DNA from 2 places in the Sinobaca sp. TMA16-18 genome. Region 2 is predicted to be linked to the other one. Evidence: a T-box and tRNA genes for the amino acid it is inferred to sense, from the RefSeq annotation. Region 2 holds a T-box; the other holds one or more tRNA genes.
What was found. A T-box is a leader RNA that pairs with one kind of tRNA and senses whether it is charged. The one in region 2 lies ahead of metG (methionine--tRNA ligase), so its partner is inferred to be a tRNA-Met.

Region 1: it has a tRNA-Met gene. The T-box ahead of metG (methionine--tRNA ligase) is inferred to sense a tRNA for this amino acid. The anticodon was not compared.

Annotation. Positions count from the first base shown of each region.
Region 1 is NZ_JCAKFM010000003.1:264,652-271,122, reverse strand. It holds gene AC5W14_RS07640 (Na/Pi cotransporter family protein) at 1-1,218, shown strand, start outside; gene AC5W14_RS07635 (DUF456 domain-containing protein) at 1,295-1,780, shown strand; tRNA gene AC5W14_RS07630 (tRNA-Asn) at 1,877-1,951, shown strand; tRNA gene AC5W14_RS07625 (tRNA-Met) at 1,955-2,031, shown strand; tRNA gene AC5W14_RS07620 (tRNA-His) at 2,056-2,131, shown strand; tRNA gene AC5W14_RS07615 (tRNA-Ile) at 2,138-2,214, shown strand; gene AC5W14_RS07610 (superoxide dismutase) at 2,442-3,053, shown strand; gene AC5W14_RS07605 (peptidoglycan D,D-transpeptidase FtsI family protein) at 3,281-5,380, shown strand; gene rpmG (50S ribosomal protein L33) at 5,506-5,655, shown strand; gene AC5W14_RS07595 (5-formyltetrahydrofolate cyclo-ligase) at 5,767-6,330, shown strand; gene AC5W14_RS07590 (DUF92 domain-containing protein) at 6,327-6,471, shown strand, end outside.
Region 2 is NZ_JCAKFM010000014.1:3,989-10,459, reverse strand. It holds gene AC5W14_RS16475 (TatD family hydrolase) at 1-478, opposite strand, end outside; gene metG (methionine--tRNA ligase) at 533-2,530, opposite strand; T-box leader at 2,590-2,851, opposite strand; gene abrB (transition state genes transcriptional regulator AbrB) at 3,219-3,512, shown strand; gene rsmI (16S rRNA (cytidine(1402)-2'-O)-methyltransferase) at 3,569-4,441, opposite strand; gene AC5W14_RS16455 (GIY-YIG nuclease family protein) at 4,425-4,712, opposite strand; gene AC5W14_RS16450 (tRNA1(Val) (adenine(37)-N6)-methyltransferase) at 4,696-5,424, opposite strand; gene yabA (DNA replication initiation control protein YabA) at 5,521-5,874, opposite strand; gene AC5W14_RS16440 (PSP1 domain-containing protein) at 5,906-6,471, opposite strand, start outside.

The DNA.
Region 1 (6,471 bases), on a different contig from region 2:
GGAGCGCTTTTCTTCGGCCTTTCTCTAATGGGAGATGGAGTAGAGCCGCTTGAAGGACTGCCAGCTTTTCGTGAGCTTACGGTAAGCGTAAGTGAGAATCCACTGCTTGGTGTGTTAATCGGTACCGTATTTACCGTTGCCGTGCAAAGCTCCTCTGCTTCTATCGGACTGCTCCAGGAGCTTTATGACCAGGGAGCTATAGAGCTTGCTGCTGCTATGCCAGTATTGTTCGGTGATAATATTGGAACGACGATTACTGCGGTTCTCGCGTCTCTAGGTGCTTCTCTTGCAGCGAAACGCGCAGCACTGACACACGTTATCTTTAATGTAATCGGAGCAACGATCGTTATTATCTTAATTGTGCCGTATACCGCCATGATAGGAGGCATTCAGAATGCCCTGAACCTGAATGCACCTATGACTATTGCGTTTGCCCACGGTATCTTTAACGTGTCGAATACAATCATTCAGCTGCCTTTTGTCGCAGTACTTGCAATTATTGTGACCAAGCTGATTCCAGGAAAAGACACAGAAATTGAATACAAAGCACAGCATTTGGATCCTTCCTTTATCCAGCGCTCGCCGGGGGTGGCACTCGGACAGGCAAAAGCGGAGACAATGCGGATGGCTGAATTTGCTGAAAAGGGATTAATAGAATCCCATAAGTATTTGAAAACAAATCATAAACGCCATGCAGAACTTACGGTGCAGTTTGAAGAAGCAATTAACAACCTGGACCGAAAAATAACGGATTATCTGATTTTGATTTCCCAGCGTTCGCTCTCGGATGAAAATTCCAAGCTGCATTCAATGCTTATGGATACAGTACGGGATATTGAGCGTGTAGGCGATCATATGGAAAACGTGATGGAACTTGTGGATTATCAGATGACAAACAAAGTAACGATGTCAGAAGATGCCTACCAGGATATGGAAGAGATGTTTGACTTAACGATTAAAACTCTCCAGAAAGCCATTAGTTCACTGGAAAATGACAACATGGAAGAAGCACATGAGAGTGCCAGAGAGGTTATCAAATTCGAGGAACAAATCGATAAAATGGAACGTAAGCTTCGTAAAAAGCACATTTTACGTGTGAACGAAGGTCGCTGCTCCGGATCAGCTGGTATTGTTTTTGTAGATATTATCAGCAACCTGGAAAGAATCGGCGATCACAGTGTAAATATTGCTGAAGCCGTTTTACATGAACGCGATTAATATCGTATGATATAACCAAATGATTTCGTCCGCTGACCTTTCAAAGGCAGCGGACGTTTTTAAAAGGAGGAAAAAAATGGACTATATTTTTTATGCGCTGGCCTTTATGGCTTATGCACTTGCCCTGATCGCATTAATTTACCCGATTGTTCCCGGCGGGATTTTCTTTATTGCAGCCGTTGTTTTGATTGCTGCAGCCGAAGGGTTCGGTACGCTTACCGCCTGGTTCTGGATAAGCCAGATTATTATTGCAGCGCTGCTGTTTATTATTGATTATGCGGTGCAGTATTATGGAATAGAACGGACCGGTGGATCGAAAGCGGCCACGTGGGGAAGTATCATTGGTTTAATTGTCGGTCCCTTTATCATTCCAATTGTAGGCGTGTTAATCGGTGCAATTGTAGGAGCGGTTATTGGTGAAATCATCTCCGGGGAAAAATCGTGGCAGAAGCTGGGCCGGGTTGGAACCGGTTCTTTGGTTGGTTTTCTAGTGAGTGTTGTGCTGAAAGGCGTGCTGCTCGTAGGAAACGGTATTTACTTTCTATATCTTATTTTTACCTGATCTGTTGTTAAAAAATAAGCATTGACGTTCTATTATTATCGTGGTATTATGATAAATGTCGCTGTTAGAAGACGTTTATACATAGTAACAGGATATTCCACAGTAGCTCAGTGGTAGAGCTATCGGCTGTTAACCGATCGGTCGCAGGTTCGAATCCTGCCTGTGGAGCCATATGGCGGTGTAGCTCAGCTGGCTAGAGCGTACGGTTCATACCCGTGAGGTCGGGGGTTCGACTCCCTCCGCCGCTACCATATTAAAAAAAGAATACTTACATGGCGGTTGTGGCGAAGTGGTTAACGCACCGGATTGTGGTTCCGGCATTCGTGGGTTCGATTCCCATCAGCCGCCCCATGTGAAGGACCCTTAGCTCAGTTGGTTAGAGCAGACGGCTCATAACCGTCCGGTCGTAGGTTCGAGTCCTACAGGGTCCACCATTACAATTATTCAAAGCACACATCTGTGTGCTTTTTTTGTGTTTTCTTTAGTTTAAAGAATAATAGGGCTGGGTATAGAGATTAGTGTCTACAATAGAAATAAATGGCAGAAACAGCATATTGATTGTAAATTTGTCACTGTTTTGTTACATTTATTTATGTTGTATAGCTGAAAGCTATATTCTTTGATTTTTATTACACGTTTACATTCCAAGGAGGAGATTTAATTGTCAAATTACGAATTACCTAAACTACCTTACGCAGAAAACGCACTAGAGCCTCATGTAGACGCAACAACGATGCAGATTCATCACGACAAGCATCACAACACTTACGTAACAAAACTTAATGCAGCATTGGAAGGTCATGACGATCTTGCAGGTAAAGATGTAGAAGACCTTATTAGAGACCTTAATTCCATTCCTGAAAATATCCGTACAGCAGTTAGAAATAACGGCGGCGGCCATGCCAACCATACATTCTTCTGGCAGATCCTAAGCCCGGATGGCGGCGGCAAGCCAAGCGGAGATCTTGCAAGTGCAATTGAAAGCAAGTTTGGCAGCTTTGAGAAATTTCAGGAAGAGTTCGCAGCTGCAGCAACCGGCCGCTTTGGATCCGGCTGGGCATGGCTCGTACTATCCGGCGGAGAGCTTGAGATTATGAGCACAGCTAACCAGGATTCCCCAATCATGGAAGGCAAAACGCCTATCTTAGGTTTGGATGTATGGGAGCATGCATACTACCTTAAATACCAGAACCGTCGTCCTGAATATATTGATGCATTCTGGAACATCATTAACTGGAATGAAGTAGAAAAGCGTTATTCAGAAGCTAAATAATTAATTTATTTTGCAGGATGCAGCAATACAGCCTTAATAAGTTAAAGCAGACACCGATTATCGATAAATGATAATCGGTGTCTTTTTTTGTCATTACCTTTTCTTTTGAAAAAGATGAACCATCTGCTTTCTTTTTATCGTACGTAGAGTATGGTAAAATCAGGGTACGCGCCCGGACACTAAAGATCCAAATCGTACGAGTCCGTATCAAAGAAAGAGGGATTGCAGTGGCATCAAGAAAAACCAGAAAAAGTCATCTTCCTAGACGATTGAATGTGCTTTTTTTCGCAGTGTTTATACTTTTTTCTGCACTAATATTAAGGTTGGGATTTATACAAATCGTACAAGGGGACAGCTTTGAACAAGATCTGGAAGAAGCGAGCGAACCTGTAACAAGAATTGATGCGCCTCGTGGAGTGATGTATGACAGAAACGGCGAAATCGCTGTAGACAATCAGTTAATTCTCTCACTTACATATACGAACTCATCAAGCGTATCTGATGAAGAAAGATTGGATATTGCTGAAAAGCTGAGCGGATATCTGGAAATGGATACAGAGGGAATTACGGATAGAGACTTAAGAGACTACTGGCTTCTTACACGGGAAGAAGAAGCGGAAGCTCTTCTCTCCGAAGAAGAAATGGCAGCAGCAGGAGAAGATGGAGAAGATCCTTATGACCTGCAGCTGGAAAGAATTACGGATGAACAGTTAAATGATATTCAAGGGACAGAGCTTGAAACCGTGGCAGTATGGCGGGAAATGATATCCGGGTATAATGATTCACCGCAAAGAGTAAAAGAAAATTTAACGAGAGAAGAAGCGCATGAAGTAAGCGTACGCCTTGAAGAACTGCCGGGAGTGGATTTACTAAGAGATTCGAACAGGCAGTATGTGTTTGATGAGTCATTTCCCGGCTTTTTCGGTTCTGTTGGCTCCATCCCTCGTGAAACAATTGATGAATACCTGGCTCTCGGCTACGATCGCTCCGATCTGGTTGGAACAAGCTTTCTGGAAGAAGAATACGAAAGTGCGCTCCGCGGGGTAAAAGGAGAGCTGCTGAACTCAGAGGAAGCTGCAGGTAATGGTGCAGAAACGACGGGACGACGGGGCAATGACCTGGTGTTGTCCGTAGATATGGCGCTGCAGCAGGACTTGGAAACGATTGTAGATGAACAAGTAGGCGGGCAGTCCGGCAACTTCGTAAACGAGGAAGACGCCTATGCAGTTATGATTGAACCAAGTACGGGAGAAGTACTTGCTGCCTCCGGCTACCGGGATCAGGTGGGGACTGTCAGCAGTTCGTTTGAAATGGGATCAACCGTTAAAATGGCCACAGTGCTGGCAGGTCTTCAGGAAGGCGCAGTAACGCCGGATACGTATATTAATGATACACCAATTAATCTCCCGGGAACCTCTTCGATCAGTTCAGCGTCTGACAGTATTGGGAATGTTAATTACCTTGGAGCTTTGGAGCAGTCTTCCAATATTTACATGTCAGAGATTGCGATGAGACTGGCCAATTATGAGCGCGGAGGTTCATTTGATACGGGTAACGTGCAGGAAGCTTATGATACGTTGCGGTATTATTACAATCAATTCGGCCTTGGCACAGAAACAGGTATTGACCTTCCATCGGAATCAGCCGGGATTTCCGGAGGATACGGAGATCCGGGAAATCTTCTTTACCTGAGCTTCGGCCAGTTTGATACGTATACGCCGATGCAGCTTGCTCAGTATGTAGCTACAATTGCCAATGACGGGTATCGGATTGAGCCTCATTTTGTAAAAGAAGTGCGCCGATCCGATCCGGACAAAAGCAATATGGGAGCTATCTCCCAGCAGATACAGCCTTCAATAATGAATAAATTAAGCGTTGACGACGAGTATATAGAAATGGCCCAGGAAGGGATGCTTGAGGTCGTGGAAGGATCCAGTGGAACCGCCCGCAGCTACTTTGGCGATGCGCCTTACCAAGCAGCCGGAAAGACGGGAACTGCACAGGTGACGGTTAGAAGCGAAAGTTCAGGCGAGCTCGTGGAGAATGCGGTAAACCAGGCTTTTGTTGGATATGCGCCGTATGACAACCCTGAAGTAGCCATTGCGGTTATTGTACCCTATACGTATTTGGCAGAAAACGGCGGCCGCAATGGCGTAGCGAATACTATCGCACGCGAGGCGATGGATGCCTACTTCGAACTTAAAGAAGAACGGCCGGAAGTAGATGCCGAGAACGAAGAAGTGATTGAACAGCAGGGAGAAGAAGAAACAACAGAAGAAACAACAGAAGAAACAACAGAAGAAACAACAGAAGAAACAGACGAATAAGCTTCCTGCTGAAATTTAATATGGAAAATGGAAGTGCTGAAAAGAAAAAACACTTGATAGACAAGATGGGATTTGCTATCATTGTTAAGTATGATTGAAGATAAAGAAAGGGGAGGGATATTGTTATGAGAGTACAAGTTACCCTGGCCTGCACGGAAACAGGAGATCGTAATTACATGACTTCTAAAAACAAGCGCACAAACCCAGAGCGTATTGAAATGAAAAAATACAGCCCGCGTTTAAGAAAGCATACGATCCACCGCGAAACAAAATAAGCAGAAGGAGATTATCTCCTCTGCTTATTTTTTTTGGAAAAAAAGATCTCAGCCTTTATGGTGAATGCGCGATATAATGAAATTTGAATCCGTAACGTCAAGGAGGCAGCAATGAACGATAAAAGGAAATTAAGAGAAAAAATGCACCAGCATTCCAACACACTGACCCCGGTTCTACATAAAACAATGCAGCATCAGGTGTATGAATATTTATTTACTTCTGATATTTGGAAACAAGCGGATAAAATAGCAGTCACATTAGCGACAGGCAGGGAAATCGACACAAAGCCCATCATTGAAAAGGCATGGAAACAGCATAAACAGATAGCGGTACCTAAGGTGGATCCCATGCACCGCTCCCTTCATTTTTACAGCATTGATTCCTTCCATGATTTAGAGGAAGGCTTTGCGGGAATTATGGAACCAAAACCGCATGGAAAAGAGGAATGGAATAAAAATAACTTTGATCTGATTATAGTTCCGGGAATGGTTTTTGACCGGGAAGGGTACCGCGTTGGATTCGGTGGTGGTTATTACGACCGATTTTTGGAGAACTGCCGAACGTATACGTGTTCTCTTGCTTTTGACTATCAGCTGATCGAGCACGTTCCAAGAGAAGCGCATGATATACCCGTACAGGCGGTCATTACGGAAAAGGGCGTTATTTACAAATGATCACGGCATATCTTTTCATATTTGGCGGTGCCGCGGCTGCATATAAAGCAGCCGCATTAACGGCTGGCGGGGCTTGCACAGCGGCTTTACTCGGCAGCGTAATTTGGTTTGGCTTAGGCTGGCAGGGATTTTCACTGCTGC
Region 2 (6,471 bases):
CCGAATCGCCGCCGAAACAGTGCATGATGCCGCCGGTTTTTTCTGCTTCCTCTTCCTGCAGCACAGCTACAACGTCTTCATGGGCTTCCCGGTCATGAATAACGATCGGAAGATTTACTTTTTGAGCCAGTCGAATCTGCTTTCGAAATACTTCTTTTTGAACCTCCGCCGGTGATTTATCCCAGTGGTAATCAAGTCCCATTTCTCCAAGAGCAACTACTTTCGGATGCGAAGCGAGCTTTTCAATCCAGCGCAGATCTTCTTCAGTCATGTCTATCGCGTCTACTGGGTGCCAGCCGACGGTCGCATAAATAAACTCATAGCTTTCTGCCAGTTCGATCGCCCTTTTAATAGTAGGGCGGTCAAACCCAATCACATTCATCCATTCTACACCGGCCTTTTTTGCCCGTTCTATTACTTCTTCTACATCTTCATCAAATTGCTCTACATTTAAATGAACATGAGTATCAAACAGCATACATGTATCCTCCTTACGAAAAAGGCAGGCCGGAGCCTGCCCTTTTCTTTCTATTTAATTAACAATCGAGCCATTGGGCAGAGAATCCGCTACCGTGGCAAGCGTTAGTTCTTTTCCTTTGGATGCAGCAAGAATCATCCCTTGAGACCATTCGCCGCGGAGTTTCACAGGCTTTAGGTTGGTAACACAAATCACTTTTCGTCCTACAAGCTCTTCAGGTGAATAGTGCTGAGCAATGCCAGAGACAACCTGCCTTGACTCTCCACCCAGTTCCAGCTGGATTTTCAGGAGTTTATCGGCTTTTTTTACCGGTTCGGCAGCTGTCACTTCTGCTACTTTCAGCTCCACTTTATGAAATTCATCTATCGTAATTTCATTACTTTCGCTTTCCTGCACCTCTTCCTGCTGTGCCGGTTCCGTTTCTTCTTTTTTCGCCTCTCCTCCCATATCTTCGATAATATGGGTCACTTCTTCTTTATAATCGAGTCTAGGAAACACCGGCGTCCCTTTTTTCACAACCGTCGTTCCTGCTGGAAGTACCCCAAACGTATGCAGGGAATCCCAGACTGTATCTTCTTGTTGAATACCGAGCTGTTCCCACATTTTCTGCGGTGTTTTGGTCATGAAAGGCTGAATCATGATGGATATATGACGCAGGGCTTCCGCCAGATGATAAAGCACCGATCCCAGCTGCTCAGCATGCTCATCGCTTTTCGCGAGCACCCACGGCTGTGTTTCATCGATGTATTTATTCGTGCGGCTTACCAGCTGCCAAATAGCTGACAGGGCTACAGAAAATTCCATATCCTCCATCGCGTCTTCAACCTTTGCCACCGTAACTTCTACAAGCTCTACCAGGGAATCATCAAACGGCGTTCCGTCTTTCAAGTAAGCCGGAAGCGTTCCGCCTTTGTATTTATTCACCATTGCTACCGTACGGTTAAGCAGGTTTCCCAGGTCATTGGCCAGGTCGTAGTTGATACGGTCCACAAAACCTTCCGGCGTAAAGACACCGTCGGAGCCGAATGGTACTTCCCGAAGCAGGTAGTAGCGGAGGGCATCTAATCCATAGCGCTCTATGAGCGGAATCGGATCGACCACATTGCCTTTTGATTTCGACATTTTTCCATCTTTCATCAGAAGCCAGCCGTGGCCGAATACTTTCTTTGGCAGTGGCAGATCAAGAGCCATCAGCATGATCGGCCAGTATATTGTGTGGAAACGAACAATTTCTTTTCCAACAATATGCACGTCTGCCGGCCAGAATTTCTGGTAATCTTCATCCTGGTCCGTACTGTACCCAAGTGCCGTGATGTAATTGGACAATGCATCTATCCAAACGTAAACGACGTGCTCCGGATCGCTTTCTACCGGAATGCCCCATTTAAATGCGGTCCGGGAGACAGCAAGGTCTTCGAGCCCTGGTTTAATAAAGTTATTGATCATTTCATTTTTGCGGGATTCCGGCTGGATAAATTCAGGATTTTCCTCGTAATATTTTAACAGGCGGTCGGCATACCTGCTCATCCGGAAAAAGTACGAGCGCTCTCTTACCCACTCGACCGCATGGCCGCTGTCCGGGCTTTTGCCGCCGACTATTTTTTCGTTTTCGTAAATAGGGTCATCGAGCTGCCTTTCGGTATAAAATGTTTCATCCGGCACCGAATACCAGCCTTCATATTCATCTAAATAAATATCGCCGTTTTTCTTTAAGGTTTCAAAAATCTTCTGGACTACTTCTTTATGCCGTGATTCTGTCGTGCGGATAAAATCATCATAGGAAATATCAAGCTTTTCCCAGAGGTCTTTAATACCTGTAACCACCTCATCAACAAACTCCTGTGGAGACACACCTTTTTCTTCGGCCTTTCGCTCAATTTTCTGGCCGTGTTCGTCTGTGCCCGTTAAATAGCGCACATCGTATCCACGCAGGCGCTTATAGCGGGCCATAGCGTCACCGGCTACAGTCGTGTAGGCGTGGCCGATATGAAGCTTGGCGCTTGGATAGTATATGGGCGTTGTCAGGTAAAACGTCTTATCATTCTTTGTCATAATGGGGCCTCCTTAATAGAAAAAACTTCTTATATAAAATAAAATAAACCCTCGTCCTGCAAAGGGACGAGAGTTTCTACTCACGCGGTACCACCCAAATTTCCCCCGGTAAACGGCGGGGGCTCGGTGCGCTTCTTCTGAAAGCTCCATCAGAAAACAACGCTTATCTTTAACGCAGAAATACGTTTCTCTTTTATTTTTTTAAACTCAAGAGAAAGTTCCTCCCGGACCATTTTCGAAAATTCCAGCTGTACCGGTTTTCAGCAGTTCCCGGCTCTCTGTTACAGCGTCCTTTTGTACTTATCCTTTCATAGGAAAACAGTATTCATTTTATATTAGACATCAATAGTAAATATATCCGGGAAAGCCTTCACTGTCAATGTATTAGTCACTGTCTAACAGTTCGACTTTTTTCGACAAAAACACCTTTATTTTTTCTTATTCGTTCATTTATTGGATCGGCAAATGGAAATTACACCAGAGGCTAAAACATAATATACTTTCTATATACTTATTTAAATGCTGGTATAAAAGGGTTTTATTAATATGAAAAAATTTCTATATATTACAATGGTATGGAGTTAAAAATATTTGACTTGGTTTGGAAACATTGGTATTCTTAGGTTACAAATAGAGAAAAATGTCGAAAGATGACATAAATGATTTAAATCCTAGGAGGACGAATATTATGAAATCAACAGGTATTGTACGTAAGGTAGATGAACTGGGCCGGGTAGTTATTCCTATCGAACTTCGCCGCACATTGGAAATCGCTGAAAAGGATGCATTGGAAATTTATGTGGATCACGACCGCATTATTTTGAAAAAATACAAGCCGAACATGACCTGCCAGGTTACTGGTGAAGTATCGGACGATAACGTTTCTCTTGCCGGCGGCAAAATTATTCTTTCCCCAGAAGGCGCAGAGGAAATCTTGAAAGATCTTCAAAGCTACACAAGCAAGCACAAGACGAACGCCTAATCAAATAAGTAAGCGGCATCCTTTTGGATGCCGCCTTTTTTTGGGTACAGCGTAGTTTATTCACCTTTAATCTCGTGATAAGCCGCGTAAATTTCCCGTTTAGGAATATTCCGGTCCACGGCGGCCTGTTTAATTGCATCTTTTGATGTCATTCCTTCATTTATATAATAATGAACATGATCCTGAAGGCTGTATTCTTCCCACCAGTCGTTTTTTTGCGCCAGATCGCCGCTTCCTGCTTCCACTACAAGAGAACATTCCCCTTTTATTTGGTGAGAGCCTGCGTAATCGGCCAGCTCTGATATACGACCGCGCGTAAACTCCTCAAAACGTTTGGTCAGTTCTCTGCCAAGAGATGCCTGCCGGTCCCCCCACACGCTGCTCATATCTTTGAGCATATCTTTCAGCCGATGGGGAGCTTCATAGAAAATCATTGGTACGCCGATTTCAGAAAGCCGCGCCAGTTCCTCGAGCCGGTCTTTTTTCTTTCTTGGAAGAAATCCGTAAAAATAGAAACCCTGGGCGGCCAGCCCGGATGCAGCGAGAGCGGGAAGAACCGCATTCGCTCCCGGAAGGGGAATTACGGGGATATCCAGGTCGACACACTGTTTCACAATTTCAAGACCTGGGTCCGACACAAGCGGCATGCCGGCATCACTTACAAGCGCCACGGTTTTTTGGTCCTGCAGCGCCTGTAGAATAGCTTCTCCTTTATACTGCTTATTGTGCTCATGATAACTGTTCATGGGCGTATGAATATCAAAGTGTGAGCAAAGTTTTTTAGTTTGTCTGGTATCTTCTGCAAAAATGATATCTGCTTCTTTTAAAATCCGGACGGCCCGCCATGTCATATCTTCTAAATTCCCTATCGGCGTTGCAACCAAATACAGGCTTCCGCCTTCCTCGGCATAACTATGTTGTTGTTTCATGCCTGCCTCCTCTGTTGTGTTGAATCAACATTTCTTTTTTCTCCCGATTCCAGGATTTAATCTCCCGCTCCCGCTGCATTGCTTCCCATTTAGTGGAAAACATTTCTTGATGCATTAACACAAAAGGGCCGCGCCCTCTTGTATACTTTGCACCTTTTCCCGCTTCATGGACTGCGACTCTTCTTTCCACATTGTCAGTATACCCGGTATATAAGGTGTTGTCGGCACAGCAGAGAATATATACATAGTACCGTTTAGTCGCTTCCTTCATAATAATTCTGAAACTCCTTTGTATATTGCCTGTTTTCATCATATACAATCAAAGGCGGTTCTATCGTCAGACCAGGTCGGCCGTTTTTTATACCTTCCAGCAGCAGAATATTCGCTGGGCGGTCGGCCAGCGGATGAATCCATTTTGCCCGTTTCGGTTCAATACCGTACTGCTGATAAAGCTGCACCAGCTCCAGAAAACGTTCCGGACGAAGCACCATCGCTACTTTCCCCTTCTGCTTTACCATACGGGAAGCAGCCTTCACGATATCCTGCAAGGTGCCGTTTTGCTCATGCCTCGCTGCGGCAAAGTGGGGATTGTTATGATATTCCGCTTCGCCGGCTGCCGCGAAATATGGAGGATTGCACGTTACCAGATCTGCCTGTTCCAGAGAGAATGGTACTTCTCTCACATCTCCTTCTATGCATTGGATCCGGTCAGAGAGATCATTCAGGTGAATACTGCGGTCGGCCATCTCTTTCAAACGGGGCTGAATTTCCACCCCGGTCATGGAAACTTGGCTTCTTGTGGACAACACCAGCGGTATAACACCGTTTCCGCTGCACAGATCGATGATAGTACCCTTTGTAATAGGCACCCAGGCAAACCTTGCCAAAAGCACCGCATCCATAGAAAACGAGAATACGTCCTCGCTTTGAATAATCTGCAGGGTTTTTGTTATGTAATCAATACGTTCTTTTGAATCTGTCACGTGCTGCCACTCCTTTATTTCGATAAACGGCTTATTCCATTTTACACATAAAAAGACTGCCCAAAGAGTGAATATCACTTTTAGACAGCCTGTTTTTTATTTTTGCTGGAGGAAGGATAAGCAGAATAAACAATCGCCATCTGTACGAAGACTTCCATAATGCATGTTGCAAATGTGAAAGCCTTCATGATAAAGGCGCGCCAGGTTATCATACCCTTCGCCTACACTTGTACGCTTCGGTTTTTTGTTTACCTGAAGTTTTTCCATTTCCAGCCTGGCCTCTTCTTTTACATCCAACCGTTTACGCAGATGCTTGTTTTCCAGAGAAAGAGCCTGATTTTCTTCAATCAGCATAGCCAGCTGTTCTTTTAATTCTCCCAGTTCATCATGCAAAGCACCGATTCGTTCTTCCATATGAATGACCTGCGAAAATATTTCTCGTTTCTCCACGTTCCTCCCCACCCCAACTATCCGTATGCTATCAGCGAGTAATGAATCCCTGCTCCATTAATTCGTCAAGACTGTATTCCAGCACATTTTCACGCTCTGCAATATGAACCTGAACCAGCCGTTCGAGTATATTGATTCCTGCTACTTTTCCCCGGCCTTCCGGTGTTTCGATTTTCTGGCCGATATCAGGCAGGTCTTTTTTCGCCTGCTCATAATGATCGTTTTCATATTTAAGACAGCACATCAACCGTCCGCACAGCCCGGAAATCTTAGCCGGATTTAACGAGAGATTCTGGTCTTTGGCCATCTTAATAGAAACCGGCTCAAAATCGCCCAAAAAGGTGGAACAGCAGAGGACACGGCCGCAGGGGCCGATCCCGCCAAGCATTTTGGCTTCGTCTCTTACACCGATCTGGCGAAGTTCAATACGTGTCCGGAATACTGAAGCTAAATCTTTTACTAAATTCCTGAAGTCGATGCGTCCGTCCGCCGTAAAGTAAAAAAGCACTTTATTGCGGTCAAAAGTATATTCTACATTGACCAGCTTCATATCTAAGCTGTGTTCGGAAATTTTTGCAGCACAGGTAGCAAATGCTT